Regions from separate parts of the Streptomyces sp. NPDC056580 genome, predicted to be linked through region 3. Evidence: riboswitches for the same ligand, from Rfam matches in the RefSeq annotation. Region 3 holds a riboswitch; each other region holds the start of a gene.
The links. Region 3 has a riboswitch for thiamine pyrophosphate ahead of thiO (glycine oxidase ThiO). Riboswitches for the same ligand answer to the same signal wherever they lie in the genome.

Region 1 (10,217 bases), on a different contig from region 3:
AGTCGTGCGCGCACACCGCCCCACCCGGGCGCGTGTCGGACGACAGCAGATCTGACGAGGAGGCCATTGCCGCGCATGGGAGCGAAAAGCGACCCCAACCGGCAGTGGCCTTCTTCGTATGTGCAACACGTGAAAGAGGCGGGATCTCCATGACCACCAAGGCCCAGAAGAGCGACGACGGCAAAGTACGCGGCCGGTTTCTGCTGAAGCTGTCCGGAGAGGCATTCTCCGGTGGCGGGGGCCTGGGCGTGGACCCGGACGTGGTGCACAAGATCGCCCGTGAGATCGCGGCCGTCGTCCGGGACGGCGCGGAGGTGGCGGTCGTCATCGGCGGCGGCAACTTCTTCCGCGGCGCCGAACTCCAGCAGCGCGGCATGGACCGCGCCCGCTCCGACTACATGGGCATGCTCGGCACCGTGATGAACTGCCTCGCCCTCCAGGACTTCCTGGAGAAGGAGGGCATCGACAGCCGGGTGCAGACCGCCATCACCATGGGCCAGGTCGCCGAGCCGTACATCCCGCTGCGCGCCGTGCGCCACCTGGAGAAGGGCCGTGTGGTCATCTTCGGAGCCGGTATGGGCATGCCGTACTTCTCCACCGACACCACCGCCGCCCAGCGCGCCCTGGAGATCGACGCCGAGGCGCTTCTCATGGGCAAGAACGGCGTGGACGGGGTCTACGACTCCGACCCCAAGACCCACCCCGACGCCGTCAAGTTCGACGCCCTCGGCTACGGCGAGGTCATCACCCGTGACCTCAAGGTCGCCGACGCCACCGCCATCACCCTGTGCCGCGACAACAACCTGCCGATCCTGGTGTTCGAACTGCTCGCGGAGGGCAATATCGCCCGGGCCGTCAAGGGTGAGAAGATCGGCACGCTGGTGGGTGACCAGGGCAGCCGGGACTGACCGGCACACCCCGGACGCCCGCGGTAGGACACCTGTCCGGGGTACGGACGGGACGCACCCTGGCCGGGGGATGGACAATGTCCCTGCCGGTCGGGAACCGTGCAGGAAGAAGACGCGACGCAGCCGGCCGCCGTACGACTTCAGCAACCGCAGCCGGGCCTCACTCAAGACACGCAGGAGCAAGTGGTGATCGAAGAGACCCTCCTCGAGGCCGAGGAGAAGATGGAGAAGGCCGTCGTGGTCGCCAAGGAGGACTTCGCCGCGATCCGCACCGGCCGTGCGCACCCGGCGATGTTCAACAAGATCGTTGCCGAGTACTACGGTGCACCGACGCCGATCAACCAGCTGGCTTCGTTCTCCGTGCCGGAGCCGCGCATGGCGGTCGTGACCCCGTTCGACAAGACCGCGCTGCGCAACATCGAGCAGGCGATCCGCGACTCCGACCTGGGCGTCAACCCGAGCAACGACGGCAACATCATCCGCGTGGTGTTCCCCGAGCTCACCGAGGAGCGCCGCCGCGACTACATCAAGGTCGCCAAGGGCAAGGCGGAGGACGCCCGGGTGTCGATCCGTTCGGTGCGCCGCAAGGCCAAGGACGCCATCGACAAGCTGATCAAGGACGGCGAGGTCGGCGAGGACGAGGGCCGCCGTGCGGAGAAGGAGCTGGACGACACCACGGCGAAGTACGTCGCCCAGGTGGACGAGCTCCTGAAGCACAAGGAAGCGGAGCTGCTCGAAGTCTGATGAGCCACTCTTCCTGGGGGGCGCCGCCGACGGCGGGGCAGACCGGCTACTGGGGGCCCGCCGAGGGCGGGCCCGCCCACGGGCCTGCCCCGGCGGGTCCCGCGTACGAGGCGCCTCAGGCGCAGCAGACTCGCCCCATGCCCATCGTGCCCGACGTACCCGCGCATGGCGGAGACCAGGACGACGACCGGGGGGCCGCTCGGCTGAGCGGCCCCTTGTTCCGCAACGAGACGCAGAATCCGGAGCCCATGTCCGACGCCCCGCAGCCGGCGCCCGCGCCGCAGAAGAAGAGCGCGGGCCGTGACCTGAGCGCCGCCATAGGCGTCGGGGTCGGGCTCGGCGTGGTGATCATCGCGTCGCTGTTCGTCGTCAAGGCCGTCTTCGTGGGTGTCATCGCGGTCGCGGTGGTCGTCGGGCTGTGGGAGCTGACCAGCAGGCTGCGGGAGCGCAAGGACATCGGGGCGCCGCTGGTGCCGCTCGCGGTGGGCGGCGCGGCGATGGTGGTCGCCGGGTACGTCCGCGGCGCCGAGGGCGCGTGGGTCGCGATGGCGCTGACCGCCCTGGCGATCCTGGTCTGGCGCATGACGGAACCGCCGGAGGGCTACCTCAGGGACGTCACCGCCGGCGTCTTCGCGGCGTTCTACGTGCCGTTCCTCGCCACGTTCGTCGCCATGATGCTCACCGCCGGCGACGGCCCCTGGCGTGTGCTGACCTTCCTGCTCCTGACGGTCGTCAGCGACACCGGCGCCTACGCGGTCGGCTGGCGCTTCGGCAAGACCAAGCTCGCCCCGCGCATCAGCCCCGGCAAGACCCGCGAGGGCCTGCTCGGCGCGGTGCTGTTCGCCATGGTCGCGGGCGCGCTGTGCATGCAGTTCCTGATCGACGACGGCGCCTGGTGGCAGGGTCTCGTGCTCGGCCTCGCCGTCGCCGCCAGCGCCACCCTCGGCGACCTCGGCGAGTCCATGATCAAGCGCGACCTGGGCATCAAGGACATGGGCGCCCTGCTCCCCGGTCACGGCGGCATCATGGACCGGCTGGACTCGCTGCTGCCGACCGCGCCGGTGGTCTGGCTCCTGCTGGTGCTGTTCGTCGGCTCGGCCTGAGCCGTCCCTGGCACACGGAAGCGGTACGGAGCGCACGAGAGCCGCCCGGAGCACACGGACGACGGGCCCCACCCCGACCAGGGTGGGGCCCGTCGTCGTACGTGCCGGACTCAGGAGGCGGTGCGGATTGCGGCGATGTCGAACTGGAGGCGGACCTTCTCGCTCACCATGGCCCCGCCCTGGGCCAGCCTGGCGTCGTAGGTCAGGCCCCAGTCGCACCGGTTGATGGTGGTGGTGCCGTCGAAGCCGACCCGCTCGTAGCCGAAGGGGTCCGTGACATGGCCGATGTAGGTCAGTTCCAGGTCGACGGGGCGGCTGATGTTCTTGATGGTGAGGTCGCCTGACATCAGGTAGACGTCATCGCCCGCGAGCCGCACGGCGTTGCTGGTGAAGGTCATACGCGGGTACGTCGCCGCGTCCAGGAACTGACGGCCCACCAGATGGGCGTCACGCTGCTCCACCCCGGTGTCCACGCTCGCGGTGTACATCACGATGTCGGCCCGGGAGCGGGACGGGTCACCGGCGTCGAAGTAGAGCTTGCTCTCGTACTCCGTGAAGGCGCCGCGCACCGTGGTCACCATCGCGTGCCGCACGGAGAACCCGATCCTGCTGTGCGCGGGATCGATCGCCCAATCCCCGGTGAGCGACGCCAGACCGGGATCGGGCAGGACGGCGGTGGCGCCCGGCGCCGAGGCGGTGTACCCGGCGAGGGAGGCGGGCGCCTCCGGACGCCGCTGGAATGGGCTGCGGCCGAAAAGGTTCATGGCGCACCTTGCTACGGCAGCACGACGCGTGGGGCAATACCCGACCAGGAAACCCGACCGTTCACCAGCAGAACTTCACAGATGAGGACGGCGCCTGCCCGGACGGACGGCGGCCGTACCGCACCCCTTGCCGGGCGCCGCACCACCCGGTGGGGTGGTGAGCCGGTGCCCGTACAACTGCTCGCCGCCGCGGGAGTCCTCGCCGTCCTGGCCGCCTCCGCCGTCGCCTATACGGTGATCAAGCCGGCCGGGGCCGCGTACCTGGCCTTCCTCGGGGTGCAGACGCTGCTGCGCAGCCGCCGCGACGGGATCGGCTTCGGCCTCAAGGTCGCGACGACACAGCCGCGAGGCTCCGGAACAAGAACGGCCCGCCGGAATTCCGGCGGGCCGTCACGGACTCAGAGGTTATCCGCAATGAGTCGCTTTACTGGTGTACTGCGCCTGCGAGGAGCTCGGGCCGCTGGTGAGGCTGATGACGCCCGACACCGAAATGCACCGACCGGCGGCAGAGATGTTGACCGGCCCGGCGTACTGGCTGTAGGTGACACCCGTGGAAGTCGGGTCCTGAGAGTACGTGTCCTGCGTGCAGGTGGATCCCGCGGTGTCTCCGGCGACACACTTCACGAGCATCACGAACTTGAAGGTGGGAGTACCGTAACCGCCCGCGCTCGTGGCCACGTTGACCGCGCAGTTCTTGCCGGTCGAAGAGTCGTAGTAGAGGTGAATATTGCCGTAGACGCTGCCGCCGGAAGTCTTGACCTGGTACGTGTCGATCTCGCTTCCACTGCATCCATAGCCGGCGGCACTGGCTGAAGGCGCCAAAATGAAACTTCCGCCCAAAAGCAGAAGAATTCCAGTGAGAACAGAGGCAATCCGTCGCATCGAACCCCCAAATGAGAGATGTATTAACCGGAGGTGATCTTGATGCAGGGAAAGGTGCCGGCGCAACAGCGCAAGCAGATCGAAGTGCCCAAAACGTGATAGGTCGCGGAGTGGTCTACATCACACGCCTGCCGCGTTTGATTCAGTCGGGCCGCTTCAGCGCCGCCGGGGGAACCTCCAGCCGTTCCGGCGCAGCTTGAAGAGGACGAACACTCCGCAGATCGCCCACACGACCAGGAAGGCCCACAACAACCACGGAGGCCCGTCCGGACGCTCTGCCAGTTGGACCGATGCCGCGCGAGAAGGGGTCATCCCTGGCGCGTGCCCGGCGGCGCGGGCGGAACACGCGGTCGACCGCGACCGGCGACGACAACTGACGACAGTCGTAGCGGGTGACAGCCCCAGGTCACCCGATTGGATCTGCGACACTGGAACCACCATGCCCAAGCCCGGAGAACTCATTTTCGTCGCCCCGCGCGGAGCCAAGAAGCCGCCGCGGCATCTCGCCGATCTCACGCCCGCCGAGCGCAAGGACGCGGTGGCCGAGATCGGGGAGAAGCCGTTCCGTGCCAAGCAGCTGTCGCAGCACTACTTCGCGCGGTACGCGTACGACCCGGCGGAGTGGACCGACATCCCCGCCGGTGCGCGCGGCAGGCTGCAGGAAGCGCTGCTCCCCGAGCTGATGACCGTCGTGCGGCACCTGTCGACCGACCAGGGGACCACCCGCAAGACGCTGTGGCGGCTGTTCGACGGCACCCTCGTGGAGTCCGTGCTGATGCGGTACCCGGACCGGGTCACCATGTGCATCAGCTCGCAGGCCGGGTGCGGGATGAACTGCCCGTTCTGCGCGACCGGGCAGGCGGGTCTCGACCGGAACCTGTCCACCGCCGAGATCGTGCACCAGATCGTGGACGGTATGCGGGCGCTGCGGGACGGCGAGGTGCCCGGCGGCCCCGCGCGGCTGTCCAACATCGTCTTCATGGGCATGGGGGAGCCGCTCGCCAACTACAAGCGGGTCGTGGGCGCCATCCGGGCGCTGACCGACCCCGCCCCCGACGGGCTCGGCCTGTCGCAGCGCGGCATCACCGTGTCGACGGTCGGGCTGGTCCCGGCCATCCACCGGTTCTCCGACGAGGGCTTCAAGTGCCGGCTCGCGATCTCCCTGCACGCGCCCGACGACGAACTGCGCGACACCCTGGTCCCCGTGAACACGCGGTGGAAGGTGCGCGAGGCGCTGGACGCCGGGTTCGAGTACGCCGCGAAGTCCGGACGCCGGCTGTCCATCGAGTACGCGCTGATCCGGGACATCAACGACCAGGCCTGGCGCGGCGACCGGCTCGGCCGGCTGCTCAAGGGCAGGCCCGTGCACGTCAACCTGATCCCGCTGAACCCGACGCCGGGCTCGAAGTGGACCGCCTCGCGGCCCGAGGACGAGAAGGCGTTCGTGGAGGCCATCGCGGCCCACGGGGTACCGGTCACGGTCCGGGACACCCGGGGACAGGAGATCGACGGGGCCTGTGGTCAGCTCGCGGCCACCGAGCGATAATCTGGCCACGTCACTACATCTGCATATTCCGACAGGGGAGCGCCACAGCGCTGAGAGTGCGGCAACCGGGCCGCAGACCCTCTGAACCTCGCCCAGGTCATTCTGGGTAGGAAGTTCGGTCACCACTCAAGCTGTTGCGCCCTGCCCGGGACTCCCCCAGCGGAGCCCGGGCAGGGCCGCGTCTCTTCCTGGCCAACCCCAGGAGGACATCCAGTGCACAACAAGACCCTCGTGGCCGTGACGGTGGGGCTCGGCCTCGTCGCCCTGCCCGTGCTGAGCGGGTGCGGGTCGGACGACGCCAAGGGATCCGCCGCGGACTCCAGGACCGTGACCCTCGTCAGCCACGACTCGTGGCTCGTCTCCAAGAGCGTCATACGGGACTTCGAGAAGAAGTCCGGCTACCAGGTCAAGGTCCTCAAGAGCGGCGACGCCGGGCAGGCCGTCAACAAGGCGCTGCTGACCAAGGACAACCCGCAGGGCGACGTCTTCTTCGGCGTCGACAACACCCTGCTCTCCCGCGCCCTGGACAACGGGCTGTTCCAGTCCTACGAGCCGAAGGGCTCCGACCAGGTGCTGCCTCAGTACCGCGTCGACCAGGGCAGGCACCGTGTCACGCCCGTCGACACCGGGGACATCTGCGTCAACTACGACAAGGCCTTCTTCAGCGAGCACAAGCTGACCCCGCCGCAGTCCTTCGCCGACCTCGCGAAGCCCGCGTACAAGAACCTCCTCGTCACCGAGAACGCCGCCACCTCCTCGCCGGGCCTCGGCTTCCTGCTGGGCAGCGCGGCGAAGTTCGGCGGCGACCACTGGCAGGACTACTGGAAGAAGCTCAAGGCCAACGGCGTCAAGGTCGTCGACGGCTGGGAGCAGGCCTACTACCAGGAGTTCTCCGGGTCGTCCGAGGGCAGGAAGGCCGGCGGCGACCGCCCGCTGGTGGTGTCGTACGCCTCGTCGCCGCCCGCCGAGGTCATCTACGCCAAGAAGCGGCCCGGCACCGCCCCGACCGGGGTGTCCCAGGGCACCTGCTTCCGGCAGACCGAGTACGCGGGCCTGCTGAGCAACGCGAAGAACACCAAGGGCGGCAAGGCGTTCCTCGACTTCCTGCTCACCAAGGAGTTCCAGGAGGACATGCCGCTCAACATGTTCGTCTACCCCGTGCGCCAGGGCGCCGCGGTGCCGCCGGACTTCGCGAAGTACGGGCCGCAGGCCAAGGACCCCGAGACGATGCCGCCCGCCACCATCGCCGCCAACCGTGACCAGTGGGTCAAGTCGTGGACGTCACTCGTACTGAGGTAGCGGTCCGCAGGGGCACCGCGCGCGGGAGCGCGGCGCGGCTGGGGCTGATGGCCCTGCCCGCCGCGTTCTTCGCCGTGTTCTTCGCCTGGCCCGTCGCCGCGATCGTGGCGCGCGGTCTGAAGGCGGACGGCGCCTGGCGGTTCGGGCGGATGGCGGACGTCGTCGCACAGCCGGACATCCGGCACGTGCTCTGGTTCACCACCTGGCAGGCGCTCGCCTCCACCGCGCTCACCCTGCTGCTCGCCCTGCCCGCCGCCTACGTCTTCGCCCGCTTCGACTTCCCCGGCAGACAACTGCTGCGGGCGGTCGTCACCGTACCGTTCGTGCTGCCGACCGTCGTGGTGGGCACGGCGTTCCTGGCGCTGGTCGGACGCGGCGGGCTGCTCGACGACCTGTGGGGGGTACGGCTGGACACCACCGTGTGGGCGATCCTGCTGGCGCACGTCTTCTTCAACTACGCGGTCGTCGTACGGACCGTCGGCGGGCTGTGGGCCCAGCTCGACCCCCGGCAGGAGCAGGCGGCGCGGATGCTCGGCGCCTCACCGCTGACGGCGTGGCGGAAGGTCACCCTGCCCGCCCTCGCGCCCGCCGTGGCCGCCGCCGCGCTGATGGTCTTCCTGTTCACCTTCACCTCCTTCGGCGTGGTGCAGATCCTCGGCGGGCCCACGTTCTCCACCCTTGAGGTGGAGATCTACCGGCAGACCTCGGAGGTCTTCGACCTCTCCACGGCGGCCGTCCTGACCCTCGTCCAGTTCGCCGCGGTGGGCGCGATCCTCGCCGTGCACGCCTGGACGGTTCGGCGGCGCGAGAGCGCCCTGCGCCTCGCCGACCCGAAGACGACCGCACGCCGGCCACGCGGCGCGGGGCAGTGGGCGCTGCTCGCCGGGGTCCTGCTCACCGTCGCGCTGCTGCTCGTGCTGCCGCTCGCCGTCCTCGTGCAGCGCTCCCTGGACGCGCCCGGCCTCGGCTACTACCGGGCGCTGACCGACGCCGACGGCGGCACCTTCCTGGTGGCGCCGCTGCACGCCGTGTGGACCTCGCTGGAGTACGCCGTCGCCGCCACCGCCATCGCCCTGGTGATCGGGGGTCTCGCCGCCGCCGCGCTGGCCCGCCGGGACGCGGGACGGCTGGTACGCGGTTTCGACGCGCTGCTGATGCTGCCGCTCGGCGTCTCCGCCGTCACCGTCGGCTTCGGCTTCCTGATCGCCCTGGACCGGCCGCCGCTGGACCTCAGGCAGTCCTGGATCCTCGTCCCGCTCGCCCAGGCGCTGGTCGGCGCCCCCTTCGTGGTGCGGACCATGCTGCCGGTGCTGCGGGCGGTGGACGGCCGGCTCAGGGAGGCGGCGGCCGTGCTCGGCGCCTCGCCCTGGCGGGTGTGGCGGGAGGTCGACCTGCCGCTGGTGCGGCGGGCGCTGCTGATCGCGGCCGGATTCGCCTTCGCGGTGTCCCTGGGCGAGTTCGGGGCGACCGTGTTCATCGCGCGGCCCGACAACCCGACGCTTCCGGTCGCCGTGGCCCGGCTGCTGAGCCGGCCCGGGGAGCTCAACTACGGGCAGGCGATGGCCCTGTCCACGATTCTGATGGTGGTGTGCGCCGCCGCGCTGCTGGTGCTGGAGCGGCTGCGCACGGACCGGACGGGGGAGTTCTGATGCTGCTGAGCCTGGAGGCGGCGACCGTGCGCCTGGGCGGACGGCCGGTGCTGGACTCGGTCGGTCTGGGCGTCGCCGAGCACGAGGTGGTGTGCGTGCTCGGACCCAGCGGCAGCGGGAAGTCGACGCTGCTCAGGGCGGTGGCCGGTCTGCAGCCGCTGGACTCGGGGCGGGTGCTGCTCGGCGGCCGGGACCAGGCGGGCGTGCCGGCGCACAAGCGCGGTGTCGGCCTGATGTTCCAGGACCACCAGCTCTTCCCGCAGCGGGACGTCGGCGGCAACGTGGCCTTCGGGCTGCGGATGCACGGGGTCGGCAAGGGGCGACGGGACGCCGAGGTGGGCCAGTTGCTGGAGCTGGTCGGCCTGCCGGGGGCGGCCGGGCGGGCCGTGGCCGCGCTGTCCGGCGGCGAGCAGCAGCGGGTGGCCCTGGCCCGGGCGCTCGCGCCCCGGCCCCGGCTGCTGATGCTGGACGAGCCGCTCGGCCAGCTCGACCGCTCGCTCCGGGACCGGCTGGTGGTGGAACTGCGGGAGCTGTTCGGCCGGTTGGGCACCACCGTGCTGGCCGTGACGCACGACCAGGGCGAGGCGTTCGTGCTGGCCGACCGGGTGGTGGTGATGCGGGACGGGCGGATCGCCCAGTCCGGGACCCCGCTGGAGGTCTGGCAGCGGCCCGCGGACGAGTTCGTGGCCCGGTTCCTCGGCTTCGAGAACGTGGCGCCCGCGACCGTCGCCGACGGCGCCGCGGACACCCCCTGGGGCAAGCTGCCCGTGCCCGAGGGTTCACCGCGGGGCGACCGCCCGCTGCTGGTGCGCCCCGCCGGGGTGCGGCTCGTCGCCGCCGGCGAGGGCCTGCCCTGCACGGTGACCGCCCGCACCTTCAAGGGCACCCATGTGGCCGTCCGGCTGCTGCCCCTGGACGGCGGCCCGCCCCTGGAGGCGGCCTGCGCGCTCCGGGACGCGCCCGAGCCCGGTGCCGAGCTGGGAATCGCTTTCGACGTGGCCGAAATCGTCGTGCTCGGGTGATCATCGTGTGCCTAGGGTGAGGACATGACCTTGCTCGCACATGACCGGTACTGCGACGAAATCGAGCTGCAGGTGGGGCAGTTGAGGGCCGTGGTGACCTCCGGCGCCGATCTCGCCGCCACCGTGCCCACCTGCCCGGAGTGGTCGCTGGAGGACCTGGTGCGCCACATGGGCGGTGCCCTGCGCTGGGTGGACACCCTGGTGCGCGCCCGCGCGCAGGAGAACATCCCGCTGGAGCGGGTGCCGTTCGGTGCCGGGCCCGAGAAGCGGGGCGACGCGGCCGCCCTGGACGAGTGGCTC
Region 2 (10,217 bases), on a different contig from region 3:
CGTGAGGGCGGCCAGGGAGATCGTCAGGGGGACGAACAGGAAGTGGTAGACGGTGGTGATGCCGAACTGCCAGCGCGCCAGTGTCTCCGGCGCCAGAGCCAGGTCCACGTCGTCACTCTCCTTACTGCGCCGTGGTACAGCGGCGGTTTGCTCCTTTTGTCAGGCACATACGGGAGCAATCGGGACGCGCTTGTGAACGCGTTCACATTCACAAGCCATTATGACGCACTGGCATTCGGCAACCGCACGGGGGTACCCCTCCGGGTCCGTGCCGGACCGGACCGGACCAAGAGGCGGGCCCGTCGGAGAGAGTTGGGCCCGGCAACGAGAAGGGCCCCGCACACGGCGGGGCCCGGTCCAGACCGCCGGCGTCCGCCCGGCGGCCCGCTCTCAGCTCTCCTTGTGGAACGCCTCGGCGACCTTCAGGAAGATGTCATTCGCCTCGTTCTCCCCCACCGTCACCCGCACGCCCTCGCCCGGAAACGGCCGGACCACCACGCCGTGCTCCTCGCAGGCCGCGGCGAACGCGGCCGTGCGCTCCCCCAGCCGCAGCCACACGAAATTGGCCTGGGTCTGCGGCACCGTCCAGCCCTGGGCACGCAGCGCGTCGACCACGCGGGTGCGCTCGCACACCAGCGAGCCGACCCGGCCCAGCAGCTCGTCCTCGGCCCGCAGCGAGGCGATCGCCGCCTCCTGCGCGAGCTGGCTGACACCGAACGGCACCGCCGTCTTGCGCAGCGCCGCCGCCACCGGCTCATGGGCGATCGCGAAACCGACGCGCAGGCCGGCGAGCCCGTAGGCCTTGGAGAACGTGCGCAGGACGCAGACGTTCGGCCGCTTCCGGTACAGCTCGACGCCGTCGGGCACCTCGGGGTCGCGGATGAACTCGCGGTAGGCCTCGTCGAGCACCACCAGGACGTCCCTGGGCACCCGGTCGAGGAACCGTTCCAGCTCGGCCCGGCGCACCACGGTGCCGGTCGGGTTGTTGGGGTTGCAGACGAAGATCAGCCGCGTCCGCTCGGTGATCGCGTCCGCCATGGCGTCCAGGTCGTGCACATCGCCCGGGGTGAGCGGCACCTGGACCGAGCGCGCGCCGCTGATCTGCGTGATGATCGGGTACGCCTCGAAGGAGCGCCAGGCGTACATCACCTCGTCACCGGGCCCGCTGGTCGCCTGGATCAGCTGCTGGGCGACGCCCACCGAGCCGGTGCCGGTGGCGAGGTGGGCGAGCGGGACGCCGAACCGCTCCGACAGCTCCTCCATCAGCCCGCTGCAGGCCATGTCCGGGTAGCGGTTGAAGTTGCAGGCGGCCGCGGACACGCTCTCCAGCACGCCGGGGAGCGGGGGGTAGGGGTTCTCGTTGGAGGACAGCTTGTAGGCGACCGGCCCGCCGGCGGCGGCCGGCTTGCCCGGCTTGTAGGTGGGGATACCCTCCAGCTCGGCGCGCAGCTTGGGGCTCGTCTCGCTCACCGCAGTCCTCCTCGCGACCACCGGCGGCCCGTCGACGCCGCCGGCTTCCAATACTCCACACCTTATGAGGATTCGGCCTCGCTGCGTACAGGTGCGGGAGGACGGAAGTCCGGTCTCTTCGGCCGCGCGGGCATCGGGGGGCATCACCGTACGAAGGCGTACGTACCAGGGGGCGTGCCACACATATATCTACGCGCCGGTGGCTCGCGCCCTGGCGCGCATCCCTCGTGCAGGTGAGTTGAGACCTCTTCGAGACATGGGCCTCTTGGCAGGCCCACGCCCGTCGGCACGTCACGTCCTGCCATTGGATCGTTCAACTTCCTTGCTTTCCAAGGAAGTTGTGGGCTGTTCGCCATGCAGAAACGTGCCTGTCAACGCGTGCATATGCGTCCGCCCTACCCCACCGCATGAGCCCTACTATCGGCTCGCCATGACAGCAGCAGGGAAGCACCAGGTGAGCCGCGCGGAAACCTCACGTCGAGGCAGCCGACCGGGCCGGGCTGGCATCAGAGACGTGGCCGCCGCCGCCGGGGTCTCCATCACGACCGTGTCCGACGCCCTCAACGGCAAGGGCCGGCTCCCGGACGCCACCCGGCGCCACGTCCGCGAGGTCGCCGACCGGCTGGGGTACCGCCCCTCGGCCGCCGCCCGCACCCTCCGTACCGGCAAGTCGGGACTGATCGGCCTGACCGTGACGACGTACGGGGATGAACCTTTCACCTTCACGGAGTTCGCGTACTTCGCCGAGATGGCCCGGGCCGCCACCTCCGCCGCGCTCGCCCGCGGCTACGCGCTGGTGATCCTGCCCGCGACCTCCCGCCACGACGTCTGGTCCAACGTCGCCCTGGACGGCACGGTCGTCATCGACCCCTCCGACAAGGATCCGGTGGTCAGCGAGCTCGTCCGCCAGGGCCTGCCGGTCGTCTCCGACGGGCGCCCGGCCGGCTCGCTCCCGGTCACCGCCTGGGTCGACAACGACCACGAGGCCGCCGTCCTCGACATCCTCGATCACCTCGCCGACGCCGGCGCCCGCCGCATCGGCCTCCTCACCGGCACCACGACGGACACCTACACCCATCTGTCCACCACCGCCTACCTGCGCTGGTGCGAGCGGGTCGGCCAGGACCCGGTGTACGAGGCATACCCCGCGCACGACCCCTGCGCGGGCGCCGTCGCCGCCGACCGGCTGCTGGCCCGGCCCGACCGGCCCGACGCCGTCTACGGCCTCTTCGACCCCAACGGCACCGATCTCCTCGCCGCCGCCCGCCGCTACGGCCTGCGCGTCCCCGAAGATCTGCTGCTGGTGTGCTGCAGCGAGTCCACGGTGTACGCCAACACCGAGCCGCCCATCACCACGCTCTCCCTGAAGCCGCGCAGGATCGGCACGGCGGTGGTGCAGCTGCTCATCGACGCCATCGAGGGCGTCGACTCGGATCAGCCCGTCGAACAGGTGATACCGACCGAACTGATCGTGCGTACCTCGTCCCAGCGACGCCCTCCGCGCACCACCGTCAGCCCGCCGCGGGCCCCGGAGGCGGGGTAGCGGACGGGCACCGCGCCCGGCGGACGACCACGGAACACGCGGTGGCCGCCGCCGGGCGGCAGGCCGCTGAAGGTGCGCGGGGCGCGGGGCCGGCCCGTGTACGCTCCCACCGGGTGTCCGGCAACCGGTCGAACACCTGCCCAAACGGGATGAAAGCCGCGGTGAACCGGAGTCTCGCTCCGATTGACTACCCCTGGGTCACCACACGGAACGACGCGCATTCCTATGATGGGCCCACGACACCGCGGGCCGCTGCGACCAGGCAGTCCGAAGCGGTGCAGCTGCGGCGCGATGGTGGAGGGGTCTGATGACTCAGGGGGCCGGTCAAGGACCCGAGGTGGAGCGGACGGCGACGGTGCGCGACTTCCGGGTGCCCGCATACGTCAACGAGACCGGTCCGTACGTCCGCACCCACCCCGGTGACACCGTGCCCCTCATGGACGAGGCCTACCCCGACGGCTACACGCCCACCCAGCGCGACCTGCCCGTCATCAACCGCGGCGACACGCCGCAGGTCTCCGTCGAGCCGGGTCCGGCGGCCCCGGACCCGCAGCCGGCGACCGGGCCGGGCCCCCTGTACGTCGTCGGTGACGTCCACGGCTACCTGGACGAACTGCTCGCCGCCCTGCGGGAGAAGGGGCTGGTCGACGACGCCGGTCAGTGGAGCGCGGGCACCGCCCGGCTGTGGTTCCTCGGTGACTTCACCGACCGCGGCCCCGACGGCATCGGCGTCATCGACCTGGTCATGCGGCTGTCCGCCGAGGCGGCCGCGGCCGGCGGCTACTGCAAGGCCCTCATGGGCAATCACGAGCTGCTGCTGCTCGGCGCCAAGCGGTTCGGCGACACCCCGGTCCACAGCGGCGCGGGCACCGCCACCTTCCAGGCGGCCTGGCTGCTCAACGGCGGCCAGAAGACCGACATGGACCGCCTCCAGGACCACCACCTGCAGTGGATGTCCCGCCTCGACGCCGTCGAGGAGGTCGACGGCCACCTGCTCATCCACTCCGACACCACCGCCTACCTCGACTACGGCGACTCGATCGAGGCGGTCAACGACACCGTCCGCGAGACCCTGACCCGTAACGAGGCGGACGAAGTCTGGGACCTGTTCCGCAAGTTCACCAAGCGCTTCTCCTTCCGGGACGAGGGCGGCGCGGAAGCCGTACGCTCCCTCCTCGATACGTACGGCGGCACCCGCGTCGTTCACGGCCACAGCCCGATTCCCTATCTGCTCGGCGAAGTCGGCTCCGAGGAGACCGAGGAGGACGAGCGTCCCCCGGTGGAAGGACCGCACATCTACGCCGACGGGCTCGCCATCGCCATGGACGGCGGCGTGACCATGGCCGGCAAGCTGCTGGTCCAGCAACTTCCCCTGGGTGCCTGAGCGTTCGCGGCGCTGATCGGGTCCGACCGGATGCGCCCAGGTCGGCACGCAATTTCCGGCAACCCCCTGTCACCGCGTGGCGTCGCGGCTCTACCATCGGCTTATCCGTAGCAGGCTCCCCTCCGTTTCTGCCCGACGGCTCGCCGGCGTGCGAGCCCCAAGCCCTACGGAGCATCGGGGGATGCACATGAACAGCGTTCCGCAGCACCTGCTGAGCGAGGACCGCCAGGAATTCGAGCGGGTCCTCGATGAGGCGCTGCGCTCCGCACCCCAGCGACCCGAACTGGCCGCTGTGGGACAGCGGCTCAACCCGGAACAACTGCGCACCATGGCACTCAACGCCACCGCGCTCATCACGGCGGCCGCGGCGAGCGAGTACCAGCACTACGTGAAGGTCCGAGAAGAACTGCGCCGCCCCGCGCCGGCCGTCGCGTCGGCCGCCGACGACACCGCTTCCATGGAGCCGGGCGCGGACCCGGTCGGGCTCGCCACCGCCCTCGGCGAGGCCGCCGAGACCACCGGCGCGGGCGCCGTGGCCGTGATCGCGGTGCTGGCTCCCGTCCTCGCCGGGACCGCCGCGGCGATCTTCCTGCTCGTCGGCTACATCCTGAAGATACTGGCCCCCGGCCAGGCCTTCGCCCAGACCATGCTCACCGCGGGCTGGGTGTTCGGCGCCGTGACCTCCGCCGCGATCCTCGTCGCCGGCGCCGGGCTGCTGCTCACCGCCCTGCGCAACAGCGCCGCGGCGGAAGCCGGATCCCATGCGGCGGCCGACGCGGAGGTGACACGGGCCAGAGAGGCCTGGCGGGAGGCCCTGCTGGAACGCGGCGTGCTGCCGTTCCTGCGGGACGCGCTCGCCCAGCCCGGTGCGGCGCCGCTGCACCGCACCGCGCCCCCGGCCCCGACCGGCCGCATGCCGCGCCTCGGCTACGGCCGGCCCGGCTTCAGCAGCCCGGACGACGGCTCCGGCTCCGACCGCCCGAGCTTCAGCAGCCCCGACTACACCAGTCCCGACTTCGGCGGCCCGGAACACCAGCCGGAGTAGCCGGCCTGCGCCCCTTCACGGGGCGCCTGCCCGGCCCGGGCCGCCGCGAGGCGGGAACGCGTGCCCGCGGGCGGGCCGCCGCGTCGCTCCTGCCGCACGGGGCCCGGGGCTCGGCACCCCCGGGCCGGCGGTCCTCACCACGAGGTGATCAGTCGGCGATCGGCAGGTACACCCGATTGCCCGACGCCGCGAACTCCCTCGATTTCTGAGCCATGCCCTCCTCGGCCTCGGCCCGGGTTCCGCCGTGTTCGCGGCGGATGTCCTGGGAGATCCTCATGCTGCAGAACTTCGGCCCGCACATGGAGCAGAAGTGCGCCGTCTTCGCGGGTTCGGCCGGCAGGGTCTCGTCATGGAACTCCCTCGCCGTGTCGGGGTCCAGGGCGAGGTTGAACTGGTCCTCCCACCGGAACTCGAAGCGGGCGTCGGACAGCGCGTCGTCCCACTCCTGCGCGCCGGGGTGACCCTTGGCGAGGTCCGCCGCGTGGGCGGCGATCTTGTAGGTGATGACCCCGGTCTTGACGTCGTCGCGGTTGGGCAGGCCCAGGTGCTCCTTGGGCGTGACGTAACAGAGCATCGCCGTGCCCCACCAGGCGATCATCGCGGCGCCGATGCCGGAGGTGATGTGGTCGTACGCCGGCGCGATGTCCGTCGTCAGCGGGCCGAGCGTATAGAACGGAGCTTCATCGCAGATCTCCTGCTGAAGGTCGATGTTCTCCTTGATCTTGTGCATCGGGACGTGTCCCGGGCCCTCGATCATGGTCTGTACTTCGAAACGCCTGGCGATCCGGTTGAGTTCCCCGAGCGTGCGCAACTCCGCGAACTGCGCCTCGTCGTTGGCGTCCGCGATCGAGCCGGGCCGCAGGCCGTCGCCCAGCGAGTAGGTGACGTCGTACGCGGCGAGGATCTCGCACAGTTCCTCGAAGTTCTCGTACAGGAACGACTCCTTGTGGTGCGCCAGGCACCACGCGGCCATGATCGAGCCGCCTCGCGAGACGATGCCGGTCTTGCGGTTGGCGGTGAGCGGCACGTACGGCAGGCGCACGCCCGCGTGGACGGTCATGTAGTCCACGCCCTGCTCGGCCTGCTCGATGACGGTGTCCTTGTAGATCTCCCAGGTCAGTTCCTCGGCCCGGCCGTCGACCTTCTCCAGCGCCTGGTAGAGCGGGACGGTGCCGATGGGCACGGGGGAGTTGCGCAGCACCCACTCGCGCGTGGTGTGGATGTTCCGGCCGGTGGAGAGATCCATGACCGTGTCGGCGCCCCAGCGGGTCGCCCAGGTCATCTTCTCGACCTCCTCCTCGATGGAGGAGGTGACCGCCGAGTTGCCGATGTTGGCGTTGACCTTCACCAGGAAGCGCTTGCCGATGATCATCGGCTCGATCTCCGGGTGGTTGACGTTGGCGGGCAACACCGCGCGCCCTGCCGCTATCTCGTCCCGGACCACCTCGGGGTCCACGCTATCCCGGATGGCCACGTACTCCATCTCCGGTGTGATCTCGCCCCTGCGCGCGTACGCGAGCTGTGTGACCGCCTGGCCCGCACGGCCACGGCGCGGCTGGCGCGGGCGCCCGGGGAACACCGCGTCAAGGTTGCGCAGCCCGCCGCGCGGCGAGGTGTGCTTGATCCCGTCGTCCTCGGGGCGGACGGGTCGGCCCGCGTACTCCTCGGTGTCGCCGCGGGCGACGATCCAGTTCTCCCGCAGCGGCGACAACCCCCTGCGGACATCGGTGTCGACGAGCGGATCGGTGTACGGGCCCGAAGTGTCGTACAGCGTGACCGACTGCCCGTTGGTGAGGTGCACCTGTCGGACCGGCACCTGCAGATCGGGGCGTGAACCCTCGACGTACGCCTTGTGCCAGCCGATGGACTTCCCGGCCTCCTGGGACTTCTCGTCCTGAACGGAGGCAGGCGTGCGCGCGTCCTTGTTGGTCATGAGACCTACTCCCTACGCCGGCATTACCCGGTAACAGGTTCGGCGGTCGACGCAGCGGTTCTCCGGTCGCGGATGTCCCCTGTGAAAACGTCGTTCCACGTGAAACATCGCGTGTACGGAGGTCAGCGCCCTCTCAGCCCGGTGCTCCGAGCTCCCGCGTGTGCAAAGGTGTCTCCACGCTAGCGTCAGTTCGGGCGCGGTGAACAGAGGGCCTACTTCGTTCTTGGGATGATCGGGCGGTGACCACGACGGAGCAGCACCCCTACCCACCCTCCGAGCCGCCGCGCCAGGGCGGCTCCGCACCAGGCGACGGCCACGGCCGTGGGCCCGGCCAGTCACACGGTCACAGTCACGGCCACGGTCCTGCCGCGCCCGTCTCGAAGCATCTGCGCAAGGTCATCGCGGCGATCCTGGTCCCGTTCACCGCCGCCGTCGTGGTCGGCCTGGTGGTTCTCTGGCCGGGAGGAGCACCGCCGCACGAGCGCACCGGCGTCGGCTTCGACCGCCAGACCCAGCAGGCCACGGTGGCTCAGGTGGTCGAGCTGAGCTGCAAGTCGGTCAACGCATCGGGCGGCACGGCGGTGGGCGGCACCTCCACTCCAGGCGACGGCTCGGCACAGCACGAGGCGAAGGGCACCTGCAGAAAGGCGACCATCAGGGTCGATACGGGCAGGGACCGGGGCCGGACCTTCACCGAGATCGTGCAGCCGGACCAGTCACGGCAGTTGCACCAGGGTGAGAAGGTCGTGGTCGCCTACGAGCCCTCGGCGCCGAAGGACCTGCAGTACTCGGTGACCGATGTGAACCGGAAGTTCCCCATGGCGCTGCTCGCCGGCGTCTTCGCGCTCGCCGTCGTGGTGGTGGGCCGGATGCGCGGGGTCATGGCCCTGGTCGCACTGGCCGTGAGTTTCCTGGTGCTGACGTTCTTCATCCTCCCCGCGATCCTGCAAGGCTCGAATCCGCTGCTGGTGGCCGTCGTCGGCTCGAGCGCCATCATGCTCATCGCGCTCTACATGTGCCATGGGCTGTCCGCGCGCACGTCGGTCGCGGTGCTCGGCACCCTGGCCTCCCTGCTGCTGATCGGCGTTCTCGGCTCCGGCTTCATCGGCTGGGCCGCGCTGACCGGCAACACGGACGACAGCACGGGTCTGATCCACGGGTTGTTCCCGTCGATAGACATGAGCGGCCTGCTGCTGGCCGGAGTCATCATCGGTTCGCTGGGCGTCCTGGACGATGTGACGGTGACCCAGACGTCCGCGGTCTGGGAGCTGCACGAGGCCAATCCTGCGATGGGCCGGCGCGACCTGTACCGGGCGGCCATCCGGATCGGCCGCGACCACATCGCCTCGGTCGTCAACACCCTGGTGCTCGCCTACGCCGGTGCCGCGCTGCCGCTGCTCCTGCTGTTCTCGATCGCGCAGAGCAGCGTGGGCACGGTGGCCAACAGCGAGCTGGTGGCCGAGGAGATCGTGCGCACGCTGGTGGGGTCGATCGGCCTGGTCGCCTCGGTCCCGGTCACCACCGCCCTCGCCGCCCTGGTCGTCGCGGCCGACCGGCCCGGACCGGATGGTGCGGTGGGCGCCGGGACGCAGCACGTCCCCCCGGCGCGGGGCGGCCGGGGCCGGCGGCGGAAGCGCTAGCGGACGTGAGGCCCCCCCCGGGGAGCGTCGCTGAAGAAGCGTTCCTGCGGTGTCCCGAGCGGCAGTGCCCGAGCGTCCGGCGCCCGGCTGCCCCCAAGGCCTCAGCCGGCGCTCTGCTCCTCGGCCAGAATGCGGTCGAGCGCCTCGTCGAGGTGGGCGTCGAAGTCCGCGAGGGCACCCTCCTGGCCGAGCGGCACCAGCTTGTCCGTGCGGTCGAGGAAGGCCACGAGCGGCGGCGTCGAGGAGCGGAACAGTGCCTGGTCGCTGCCGACCTGAAGCCGGATCAGCACCTCGCCCAGCACCTCGGTGTCGGCGGGAGCGATGTGCACATCGCCCTCCCCGCACGGCCGCCCCACGCCGTCGATCAGCAGTTCCCGCCCGAAGGCCCAGGTGACCGGGGCGTCACCGGGCAGATGGAACGTGAGCCGCACGGCATAGGGATCACAGGTCTCGTAGCGCAACTCCACCGGGATGCGGAAGGAGAGCTCCTCGGAGACGAGAAAACTCATCATGACTTCTGCCTGTACGGATTCGCGCATCGCCTACCCCGTCATATGACGTCGACTGGCCGAGATTGATCCCCCTCGACTGTGCCTCAAATCTTGCTCAACGTGCATGCCGAATCACAAGGAGTGAGTTTTCAGATACTGATAGAGAGTGACAGCGCGCCCAGATGCCGCCCGATCCCGGCCTGCAGGCGACGGGCCGCCGGCAGCAGCCGTTCGCTCTGATGTACGGGGAGTGAAATGGCCATCGTGGCCGCCGTCGTGCCGACCGTGATGGGGACCGCCGCGCAGACCGTCCCGAGCGCGTACTCCTGCCGCTCCACCACCGGCTCCATCCGCGGTGTCCTGGCCAGCCGGCGCAGTAGGGCGTCGTCGTCCCGCACCGAGTAGGGCGTGAGGGACCGCGCCGGGTAGCGGCTCAGATGGTCCCTGCGGGCTTCCTCGTCCAGCTGGGAGAGCAGGCACTGTCCGATCGCGTGGGCGTGCCCGGTCTCGCGGAAGTCGGCCCACTCCTCGACCGCGGGGGTCTCCCGCGAGTCGGAGACGCAGACGACCTCGATCTCACCGGCCCGGTACATGGCGTAGTAGACCGGGACCCCGATGGAATCCCGCCAGTACGCGAGGGTGTCCGCCACCACGCCGCGACGTTTCTGCCGCGCTCCGCTGCCGCTCAGCTGCTCGGCCGCTTCACCGAGG
Region 3 (10,217 bases):
CATGTCCCGGTGCACGAACCCGGCCCGGTGCGCCGCGCCGAGCGCGGCCAGCACCGGCTCCAGGATGTCCAGCGCCGCCCGGGGCTGCAGCGCCCCGCGCTCGCGCAGCACGTCCCGCAGGGTGCATCCCGCGACGTACTCCATCGCCAGGTACACGTAGCCCCCGTCGGTGCCCTGGTCGAAGACCTGCACCACGTTGGGGTGGGCGAGCCGGGCGACCGACTTGGCCTCCCGGATGAACCGGTCCACGAACGACCCGTCGGCCGCCAGGGCCGGGTGCATCACCTTGAGCGCGAGGACCCGGTCCAGGCGGGTGTCCAGGGCCCGGTAGACCGTGGCCATCCCGCCGACCGCGATCCGCGCGTCGACGCGGTAGCGTCCGTCGAGCACCTGCCCGACGATCGGGTCCTGAAGGGGCGTATCCACGCAGGCGAGTGTACGAGGGCCGACGGACACCGCCCCACGCTGCGCCATTCCGGTGACGGACTGCAGCAGACCTGTGACGGTCCCGGAGGCGGACGGGCCGAGCCCTGGAGGCGGACGGACTAGACGGAGTCCGGCAGCGCGCCGGACCGGAACGCGGGCCGCTCCGGGTCCAGGTCGGCGCGCCCGGCGGCGGGGGAGGAGGCCTCGGCGAAGTGCCTGCGCGGGATCCGGCCGGCCAGCCGGGCCAGCCGCCCCGCCTCCACCGCGTGCCGCATCGCGGCGGCCATCGTCTCGGGCCGCTGGGCCCGCGTCACGGCGGAGGCGAGCATCACACCGGCGCAGCCCAGCTCCATCGCCAGGGCGACGTCCGAGGCCGTGCCGGCGCCCGCGTCCAGGATCACCGGCACGCGCGCGTGCTCGACGATCAACTGGAAGTTGTGCGGGTTGCGGATCCCGAGCCCGGAGCCGATCGGGGAGCCGAGCGGCATCACCGCCGCACAGCCCACGTCCTGCAGCCTGCGCGCCAGCACGGGATCGTCGTTCGTGTACGGCAGCACCGTGAAACCCTCGTCGACCAGCGTCTCCGCCGCGTCCAGCAACTCCACCGGATCCGGCAGCAGGGTGCGCTCGTCGGCGATGACCTCCAGCTTGACCAGGTCGGTGCCGAGCGCCTCGCGCGCGAGGCGGGCCGTCAGCACGGCCTCACCCGCGGTGAAGCAGCCCGCGGTGTTCGGCAGCACCCGGATGCCGAGCCTCTGCAGGACCGAAAGCACCGAGCCGTGCACCCCGGGATCGACCCGCCGCATCGCCACCGTGGTCAGCTCCGTGCCGGAGGCGACCAGCGCGCGCTCCAGCACCTCCAGGCTGGGCGCGCCGCCGGTGCCCATGATCAGCCGGGACCCGAAGGGCACCCCGCCCACCAGGAAGGGGTCGTCGGTCATGTGGTCAGCCTCCCTGTACGGCGGTGAGGACTTCGACGCGGTCGCCCTCGCGCAGCGCGGTGGCCGCCCACCGCCCGCGCGGTACGACCGTCTCGTTGACGGCCGCGGCCACCCCGGAGGGCGCCGCGGTCAGGGACCGCACCAGCGCATCGAGCGCGGTGCCCGGGACGATCTCCCGGCGCTCGCCGTTGACCGAGACACAGATGCTCATGCGGGCTGCTCCACGAGTACGGCGCCGAAGCGCTCCGGGGTGAACGGACGGGCCGCCTCCGGCAGCTCGCCGCCGGCCAGCAGCGCGGCCATGACGTCCCCGGTGACCGGGGTGAGCAGCACGCCGTTGCGGAAGTGCCCGGTGGCCAGCAGCAGCCCGTCGAGCGAGGACGGGCCGAGCAGCGGGGCGTTGTCGGGGGAGCCGGGGCGCAGGCCGGCCCCGGTCTCGGTGAGGGGCAGCTCGGTGATCCCCGGGACCAGCTCGTGGGCGTCGCGCAGCAGCTCGTACACACCGCCGGCGGTCACCGTGGTGTCCCAGCCCAGCTCCTCGCTGGTCGCGCCAACGACCAGCTCGCCGTTCTCCCGGGGCACCAGGTAGACCTGGCTCCCGCGCACAACGGCCCGCACGGTGCGGCTCAGGAAGGGCGCGTACCGCCTGGGCACGGTCAGCCGCAGCACCTGGCCCTTCACCGGCCGCACCGGGGGCAGCGCGTCGTCCGGGACGCCCGCGAGCCGCCCGCTGAGGCTGCCGCCCGCCAGCACCACCTGCCCCGCGCCCAGCCGGGTGCCGTCCGCCGCGGAGACCCCGGCGGCCCGGCCCCCGGCGACGTCGAGCCGCTCGGCCCAGCACCGGTGGAACACGACCCCGGCCCGCTCGCACGCGGCCACCAGGGCGGACGCCAGCCGTCTGGGATCGATCTGGTGGTCGCCGTCGACCCGCAGCCCGCCGCGCACCCCGGGCGCGAGCATGGGCTCCAGACGCCGGCACTCCCGCCCCGACAGCCACACGGAGTCGAGTCCCGAGCGCCGCTGGAGGGCGTGCAGCTCCCGCAGGTGGGCGCGGTCGTCCGAGTCGAGCGCCACGGCGAGCGTGCCGCAGCGCCGGTAGCCCAGGTCGTGGCCGGTGAGTTCGGTCAGCTCGGCCGCGAAGTCCGGGTAGCGGCGGGCCGACTCCAGGTTGAGGGCGAGCAGTCTCTCCTCGCCGTGGTGCAGTTCGGTGACCGCGGCCAGCATCCCCGCCGCGACCCGCGCGGCCCCGCCGCCGGGCTCGGGGTCCACCACGGCCGTGGCGAGCCCGCGCTGCGCGGCACGCCAGGCCGTGACCAGGCCGATGATCCCGCCCCCGATGACGAGGACGTCGGACGTACGTGACGGCATGGGCGTCCAGCCCCTCCCTTCGCCGGCATGACCCGGATCAGGTTCGTACGGTCGGAGGCCGCCAGCCTCCCTCTCAGCCCGGTGCGTCCGGGCTCCCGCGAGTGCTTGTACGGTGGCCACCCTAGCCCTCGGCGCCCCGACCCCGTAAGGAGCCCCGCCCCATGGCCCGCTCGCTCGACGGACTCGTCCTCGCCCCCGTGGCGGACCAGGCACCGGGTCAGGTGGGCACCCGCACCCGGTTCGCCTACCACGAGCGCGACGGCGAGGTCTGGGCCGAGTACGCGGGCGGCGACGTGGTGCGCGGCCACCTGGTGGGCACCCGGGAGGGGGACCGGTTGGACTTCCGGTACGTGCAGCTCAAGCGGGACGGGACCACGTCCTCGGGGCACTGCGTGTCGGCGGTCGTGGAGCTGCCCGACGGGCGGGTGCGGCTGGAGGAGACCTGGGAGTGGGAGTCGCAGCGGGGCGCCGGCACCAGCGTTGTGGAGCAGGTCACCGGGCACGCCCACTGACTGACGTTCCGTCAGTTGTCTAAGGTGATCGGGTGAGCGAGCAGACAGCACAGCAGGGCGCGCGGCGGCGGGTGGTCGTCGCCGGCGCGGGCATGGCCGGGGTGCAGACCGCGGTGGCCCTGCGCGAACAGGGCTTCACGGGCACCGTCACCCTGATCGGCGCCGAGCCCCACCAGCCCTACGACCGGCCGCCGCTGTCCAAGGCCGTGCTCCTCGGCACGGCCGAGGGCTCCGCCTTCGACGTGGACTTCGAGTCCCTCGGCATCGAACTCAGGCTCGGCTGCGAGGCGCTGGGCGTGCGCCCCGCCGACCACGAGCTGGACACCGAGGCCGGCCCCGTGCCGTACGACGTCCTGGTCCTGGCCACCGGCGCCGAGCCGGTCACGCTGCCCGGCGCCGAGGGCGTGCCCGGCGTGCACCTGCTGCGCACCCTGGACGACGCCGAACGGCTGCGCCCGGTGCTGGCCCGGCAGCACGACATCGTGGTCGTCGGCGCCGGCTGGATCGGCGCCGAGTTCGCCACGGCCGCCCGCGAGGCCGGCTGCGCCGTGACCGTCGTGGAGGCCGCCGACCGGCCGCTCGCCGGTGCGCTGCCCGCCGAGGTCGCCGCGCCCATGACCGCCTGGTACGCCGACAGCGGCGCCCACCTGCGCACCGGCGCGCGCGTGGAGCGCGTCGAGCCGGGCTCGGTGCTGCTCGCCGACGGCACCCGGCTGCCCGCGGGCGCCGTGGTGGTCGGCATCGGCGCCCGCCCCGCCACGGCCTGGCTGGCCGGCTCGGGCATCGAGCTGGGCGCGCACGGCGACGTCCTGGCCGACGACCGGCTGCGCACCTCCGCCGAGGACGTCTACGCGGTCGGCGACTGCGCCTCCTTCCCGTCCGCCCGCTACGGCGCCCGGCTGCTGATCCACCACTGGGACAACGCCCTGCAGGGGCCGCGCACCGTCGCCGCGAACATCCTCGGCGAGATCCCGGCGGTCTACGACCCGGTGCCGTACTTCTGGTCGGAGCAGTTCGGCCGGTTCGTCCAGTACGCGGGCCACCACGCCGCCGCCGACCGCATGGTCTGGCGCGGTGAGCCCGAGGGGCCGGCCTGGTCCGTGTGCTGGCTGCGCGAGGACCGGCTGGTCGCCCTGCTGGCGGTCGGCCGGCCGCGCGACCTGGCCCAGGGCCGGCGGCTGATCGAGGCCGGCCGCCGCATGGACCCCGGGGTCCTGGCCGACCCCGCGAGGCCGCTGAAGAGCGCAGCCCTCGACTAGGGCCTGTCTGACGATCCGTCGCGGAAGCGGCCGCCCTCCGGGTGACGGGGCCGCTTCCGCGACCGGCCCCGGCGGCGTCGTCTCCCCCGCGCGGACCGGCCTGGCTTCCGACTGTCGGTAGGGGATGGCAGGCTAGATCCCGTGACCGAGATTGACGCAAAGATCGATGCTCTCGTCCCCGCCTGGCTCACCCTCCCCGACATCGCCGAACAGCTCGGCGTCGAGGTGACGCGTGTGCGGCAGCTGGTCAAGGAGGGCCAGCTCATCGCCGTGCGCCGAGGTGAGAACCGGGCGCTGCACGTCCCCGCCGCCTTCATCGACGGGGACAAGGTCGTCAAGGGCCTGTCCGGGACCCTGACGCTCCTGCGGGACGACGGCTTCACGGTCGAAGAAATGATCGAATGGCTGTTCACCCCCGACCCGAGCCTGCCCGGCACCCCCGCGCAGGCACTGAGCGAGAATCGCGGCACGGAGGTGAAGCGGCGCGCCCAGGCGCTCGCCGTCTGAACCGACCCGCACCGCGCGGTGGCGTACCGGCCCCGGCCCGTACGCCACCCCTTCGCACGCCCATGGACACCGACCACGGGGGGACCCACGCATGACCGACACCGCCCGCGACAGGCTCGCCGACGCCCGCCTGTACCTCTGCACGGACGCCCGCAGACGGCAGGGCGACCTCGCCGAGTTCCTGGACGCGGTCCTGGCGGGCGGTGTCGACGTCGTGCAGCTGCGCGACAAGGGCATGGAGGCCGCCGAGGAGCTGGAGCACCTCCAGGTCCTCGCCGACGCCTGTGCCCGGCACGGCAGGCTGCTCGCGGTCAACGACCGGGCCGACGTCGCCCACGCCGCCCGCGCCGACGTGCTCCACCTGGGCCAGGGCGACCTGCCCGTGCCCGCCGCCCGCGCCGTCCTCGGCGACGGCGTGCTGATCGGCCGCTCCACCCACACCGAGTCCGAGGCCGCAGCGGCCGCCGTCCAGCCGGGCGTGGACTACTTCTGCACGGGCCCGTGCTGGCCCACCCCGACCAAGCCCGGCCGCCCCGCCCCCGGCCTCGGCCTGGTGCGGTACGCCGCGGGCCTGGGCACCGACCGCCCCTGGTTCGCCATTGGCGGGATCGGCCTCGGCAACCTGGAGCAGGTGCTGGACGCGGGCGCCCGCCGGGTGGTCGTGGTCCGCGCGATCACCGAGGCCGACGACCCGGGCGAGGCCGCGGCACGGTTCGCCAAGCGGCTGCGGCAGGGCTAGCGGCGGCGCCGCTGACGGGGCCGCGGCCGCCCGCGCTGTCCGGGTCAGTGTCCAAGGGGTGGACGAGAAAGCGGCAAATCGGGCAAATGGTCGGCGTGCGGTTGGGGGACCGCCCACCCCTGGCTAACCTGCGGGTATGGCCCTCGGAACCGCATCGACCAGGACTGATCGCGCACGCACCGTGCGTGACATCCTCGCCGCCGGCAAGACGACGTACTCGTTCGAGTTCTACGCGCCGAAGACGCCCCAGGGCGAGCGGAACCTGTGGAACGCGCTGCGCCGGGTCGAGGCGGTGGCCCCGGACTTCGTGTCCGTCACCTACGGCGCCGGCGGCACCACCCGCACGACCACGGTCCGGGAGACCCAGCAGATCGTCGTGGACACGACGCTCACGCCCGTCGCCCACCTCACCGCGGTCGACCACTCCGTCGCCGAGCTGCGCAACATCATCGGCCAGTACGCGGACGCCGGCATCCGCAACATGCTGGCCGTGCGCGGCGATCCGGCCGGCGACCCGATGGGCGAGTGGGTCCCGCACCCCCAGGGCCTGACGTACGCGGCCGAACTCGTCCGGCTCATCAAGGAGTCGGGTGACTTCTGCGTCGGCGTCGCCGCGTTCCCCGAGATGCACCCGCGCTCGGCCGACTGGGACACCGACGTCCGCCACTTCGTCGACAAGTGCCGGGCGGGCGCCGACTACGCCATCACACAGATGTTCTTCCAGCCGGAGTCGTATCTGCGGCTGCGCGACCGGGTGGCGGCCGCGGGCTGCGAGACCCCGGTCATCCCGGAGATCCTGCCGGTCACCAGCGTGCGGATGCTGGAACGGGTGCCCAAGCTCAGCACCGCGCTGTTCCCGGACGCCCTGAAAGAGCGCATCCTCACAGCGAAGGACGATCCGGCGGCGGTACGCTCCATCGGTATCGACTTCGCCACGGAGTTCTGCGCGCGGCTGCTGGCCGAGGGAGTGCCCGGACTGCACTTCATCACGCTCAACAACTCCACGGCGACTCTGGAAATCTACGAGAACCTGGGCCTGCACCACCCCCCGCAGGCCTAGACCGGCCGCACCGCGGTACGACACACTGCGTAACGGCCACTGGGAGAGGGGCGTACATGGGCTGGACGGTCCTCTACATCGCGTTCGGCGTCGTCGCACTGTGGTTGCTCGGTGAGGTGCTGCTGCAGTACAAGGCGCGGCTGCGCTGGCGGCTGCTCGCCTTCGCCGGCTTCCTCGGCGTCGTCGTCGGTGTGCTGATGCCGTCGGTCGTCGTCATCGGCGCGGGCGCGATCGCCTTCGCGCTCGGCCAGACCTACGTCACGCTGTCCTTCCGGCGCGGCTTCGCCTCCGGCTGGGCGGTCAAGCGCCCCGAGGACGAGGCGGAGAGCGGCGGCAGCAAGCGCCGCCGCGGCAGGGCCGAGCGCCGGGAACCGACCCCGGAGGTCTCCGACCTGGAGGCGGCCGGGGGTCACGACGACGCCGGCTACGGCCACGAACAGCCCGCCCACGCCGACGAGTACGACCACGACGACGTCTTCACCCCGGCCCGCTCCGCCGAGCCGTCCGCCGCCGGGACGGGCGCCGTCTACGAGCCCCAGCCCCTCCCGGACGACACCGGCTCCTACGGCGTCTACGGCGACACCGCCTACGCGGGCGCGGCCCAGGCCCAGGGCGCCGACCAGAACTACGCCTACGGCTACTCGGGATACGGCCAGCAGGACTACGGCTACGACAACGGCGGCCAGCAGGGCTACGCCAACTACTCCGACCCCTACGTCGGCGCCCAGGGCTACGGGGGCGCCTCCTACGACGCCGGCTACGGCCAGCAGCAGTACGGGCAACAGGGCTACGGCCAGGACCCGTACGCCGGCGGCGGCTACGGCGAGACCCCGGCCGGCGGGGTCTGGGTGCCGCAGCAGCGCAGCGACGAGAGCCACGGCGGCGAACTCCCGCAGGAGCAGCCCTACCCGTACCAGGGCAACGAGCAGCAGCACGGCGCCGGGTACGACGAGCAGTACCGCTTCTGAGGCCGCGGCTCCCGGCTCACCGGGAGCCGCGGAACTCCGGTCCCTCCACGATCAGCCCGGCCACCAGCGCCCCCGACATCCCGGCGTGCGGCAGCCCGCCGCCGGGGTGGGACCAGCCGCCCACCCGGTACAGCCCGGGCAGCCGCGTGGTGTTCGCCGGGTGCAGGAAACGGCCCCGGCCCGCGGCGAGCGCGGGAGCGGGCACGGCCCCGGACCGGGCGCCCGTCTCCCGCTCCGTGTGCACGGGGGTGCGCACCTCGTGCCAGAGCAGACGCTCCCGCAGCCCGGGCACCGCGCGCTCGGCGGCTCCGACCAGGAAGTCCGTGTAGGACCGGACCGTGCCCTCCTCCTCCCAGGCGGCCCCGGCCGGCACCACGGCGGACACCACCACGGACTCGTGCGCGCCGTCCGGTGCGAGCGCGGGGTCGTCAGGGCGCAGCACGGTCACCGTGGGGCACACCGGCCGGTCGCCGCCGGGCGAGGCCAGGAGGTCCAGCTCGGTCTGGACGTCCGGGGCGTGGACGACCGTGCGGTGGACGGCTCCCGGTTCCCGGCCGCCCCGCAGGGCCAGCAGGGCCGTGAACCGTCCGGGCGCGGGCAGGACCGGATCACCGGGCAGCACGTCCCCGTCCGCGTCCAGCGGATGCTCCGTCAGCACCCGCAGCCGTGCCGGGTCCACGTCCGCCACCACGTGGTCCGCCTCCACCAGCGAACCGTCGGCGAGTTCGATCCCCGCCGCCCGGCCGTCCTTCCGCAGGATCCCGGTCACCTCGGCGCCGAAGCCGAACTCGACCCGCCGCTTCAGGCACCGCTCGTACACCGCCCGCGCCAGCTCCCGGATGCCCCCGCGCACGTACCAGGTGCCGAAGGCGTGCTCCATGTACGGCAGCACGGCCGCGCTCGCCGGAGCGGTCCGGGGGTCGAGGCCGTATCCGAGCACATGGCTCTCCAGCAGGGCCGCCAGACGCTCGTCGCGCAGCTCCCAGGCGCCGATGTCGGCCAGGGTGGCCGCCCGGCGGGTGCGCAGCAGCCGCTTGTGCGGGACCGAGGGATAGGGCTCACGTTCGGCCAGCACCTGCCAGTTAGGCCACAGCGGCTCCTCCAGCAACGGCCGCCGGGTGCGGTCCCACGCCTCCCGGGCCCGCACCAGGAAGTCCCCCCAGCGCTGCCCGGCCCCCTCGCCCAGCGCCTCGTCCAGGGCCGCGACCACACCGGCGCGGGAGGCGTTCGGCAGGGACACCTCGGTGCCGTCGGCGAACACGTGCCGCGCGGACGGGTCGACCTGGACCAGCTCGACGACGTCCTCCAGCGGCTCCTTGCCGGTCTTGACGAACAGATCCCGGTACACGGCGGGCAGCGGCAGCAGCCCCGGGCCCGTGTCGAAGGCGAACCCCTCCCGCTCGAAGCGGCGCACCGCTCCGCCGTACGTCTCACTACGTTCGTACACCGCCACCCGGTGGCCCGCGACGGCCAGCCGGGCAGCGGCCGCCATCGCGCCCATCCCGGCGCCGATCACCGCAATCCGTGCCATGACCGCGACTTTATCCACCGACGCCGGCGGTCCCGCCGACGGGCGGTGCGAACCGGGTCAGCCCGGCGGTCCGGGCACCCGGGGGCCGGCCGCCGCTCCTCGCGCCGCCGGGCGCGGCGCCGCAGGAAGCGCCGGATGCGGGAGACCAGGAACCACAGCGCGACCAGCCCGCCGGCCAGCAGCACCGCCGCGACGACGGCGGCCGCCACGGGGTGGAACATCGCGAACGACACGACGCCCGCGACCCCCAGGTCCTCGGCGACGCTCAGCACGAAGTTGCTGAACGGCTCCGGCGAGGAGTTGACCGCCATCCTGGTGCCGGCCTTCACACCGTGGCTGGCCAGTGCCGTCGAGCCGCCGAGCAGCCCGGCCGCCACGTCCGGCAGCGAACCGCTCTGCCCGGCCAGCAGCGCCCCGACCCAGGCGCCCGCGAGCGGCCGCACGACGGTGTGCGCGGTGTCCCACACCGAGTCGACGTACGGGATCTTGTCGGCGACCGCCTCGCACAGGAACAGCACGGCCGCCACGACCAGCACCTCGGGCCGCTGCAGCGTCTGCGGGACGTCGTCGCTCAGTCCCGTCCGGCCGAACACGCCGAGCAGCAGCACCACCGCGTAGGCGTTGATGCCGCTGGCCCAGCCGCTGGTGAACACCAGGGGGAGTACGGACACCCGAAGGATGGTAGCCATCCGGCGGCCCGCCGTCCCGGGCCCGCGCAACCCGGTACTGAGTATCCGTACTCAGACGGCCGGATGAGTACGCGCGCGGATGGGCCGCGGCCGCCGGGAACGGGAGAGTGGAGGCACGGCAGGGGGCGCGGACCGGCACCGCCGGCACGGGGCGGCGGAACGGCGCCCGCGCCCTGGCCGCTCCTTCCGCCGATCCGTCGGCGGAAGCGAGGCACGG

Region 1: it holds a riboswitch for thiamine pyrophosphate, as region 3 does, so the genes downstream of both, ACFQ9Z_RS22215 (thiamine ABC transporter substrate binding subunit) here and thiO (glycine oxidase ThiO) in region 3, are expected to answer to the same signal.
Region 2: it holds a riboswitch for thiamine pyrophosphate, as region 3 does, so the genes downstream of both, thiC (phosphomethylpyrimidine synthase ThiC) here and thiO (glycine oxidase ThiO) in region 3, are expected to answer to the same signal.

What each region holds. Positions count from the first base shown of each region.
Region 1 is NZ_JBHTVE010000009.1:315,689-325,905, forward strand. Features, by position in the region: gene pyrH (UMP kinase) at 150-908, shown strand; gene frr (ribosome recycling factor) at 1,095-1,652, shown strand; gene ACFQ9Z_RS22195 (phosphatidate cytidylyltransferase) at 1,652-2,755, shown strand; gene ACFQ9Z_RS22200 (YceI family protein) at 2,866-3,519, opposite strand; gene ACFQ9Z_RS22205 (hypothetical protein) at 3,925-4,401, opposite strand; gene rlmN (23S rRNA (adenine(2503)-C(2))-methyltransferase RlmN) at 4,841-5,947, shown strand; TPP riboswitch at 5,971-6,078, shown strand; gene ACFQ9Z_RS22215 (thiamine ABC transporter substrate binding subunit) at 6,161-7,246, shown strand; gene ACFQ9Z_RS22220 (ABC transporter permease) at 7,294-8,895, shown strand; gene ACFQ9Z_RS22225 (ABC transporter ATP-binding protein) at 8,895-9,917, shown strand; gene ACFQ9Z_RS22230 (maleylpyruvate isomerase family mycothiol-dependent enzyme) at 9,942-10,217, shown strand, end outside.
Region 2 is NZ_JBHTVE010000005.1:443,439-453,655, reverse strand. Features, by position in the region: gene ACFQ9Z_RS13465 (cytochrome ubiquinol oxidase subunit I) at 1-108, opposite strand, end outside; gene hisC (histidinol-phosphate transaminase) at 391-1,470, opposite strand; gene ACFQ9Z_RS13455 (LacI family DNA-binding transcriptional regulator) at 1,901-3,013, shown strand; gene ACFQ9Z_RS13450 (metallophosphoesterase) at 3,321-4,397, shown strand; gene ACFQ9Z_RS13445 (hypothetical protein) at 4,579-5,442, shown strand; gene thiC (phosphomethylpyrimidine synthase ThiC) at 5,591-7,375, opposite strand; TPP riboswitch at 7,368-7,543, opposite strand; gene ACFQ9Z_RS13435 (YibE/F family protein) at 7,615-9,015, shown strand; gene ACFQ9Z_RS13430 (SsgA family sporulation/cell division regulator) at 9,117-9,554, opposite strand; gene ACFQ9Z_RS13425 (IclR family transcriptional regulator) at 9,656-10,217, opposite strand, start outside.
Region 3 is NZ_JBHTVE010000002.1:611,296-621,512, forward strand. Features, by position in the region: gene pknB (Stk1 family PASTA domain-containing Ser/Thr kinase) at 1-426, opposite strand, end outside; gene ACFQ9Z_RS06530 (thiazole synthase) at 546-1,367, opposite strand; gene thiS (sulfur carrier protein ThiS) at 1,372-1,572, opposite strand; gene thiO (glycine oxidase ThiO) at 1,575-2,735, opposite strand; TPP riboswitch at 2,733-2,844, opposite strand; gene ACFQ9Z_RS06545 (hypothetical protein) at 2,897-3,247, shown strand; gene ACFQ9Z_RS06550 (NAD(P)/FAD-dependent oxidoreductase) at 3,280-4,506, shown strand; gene ACFQ9Z_RS06555 (Rv2175c family DNA-binding protein) at 4,648-5,013, shown strand; gene thiE (thiamine phosphate synthase) at 5,105-5,752, shown strand; gene metF (methylenetetrahydrofolate reductase [NAD(P)H]) at 5,889-6,812, shown strand; gene ACFQ9Z_RS06570 (hypothetical protein) at 6,869-7,780, shown strand; gene ACFQ9Z_RS06575 (phytoene desaturase family protein) at 7,797-9,311, opposite strand; gene ACFQ9Z_RS06580 (DUF4126 domain-containing protein) at 9,293-9,982, opposite strand.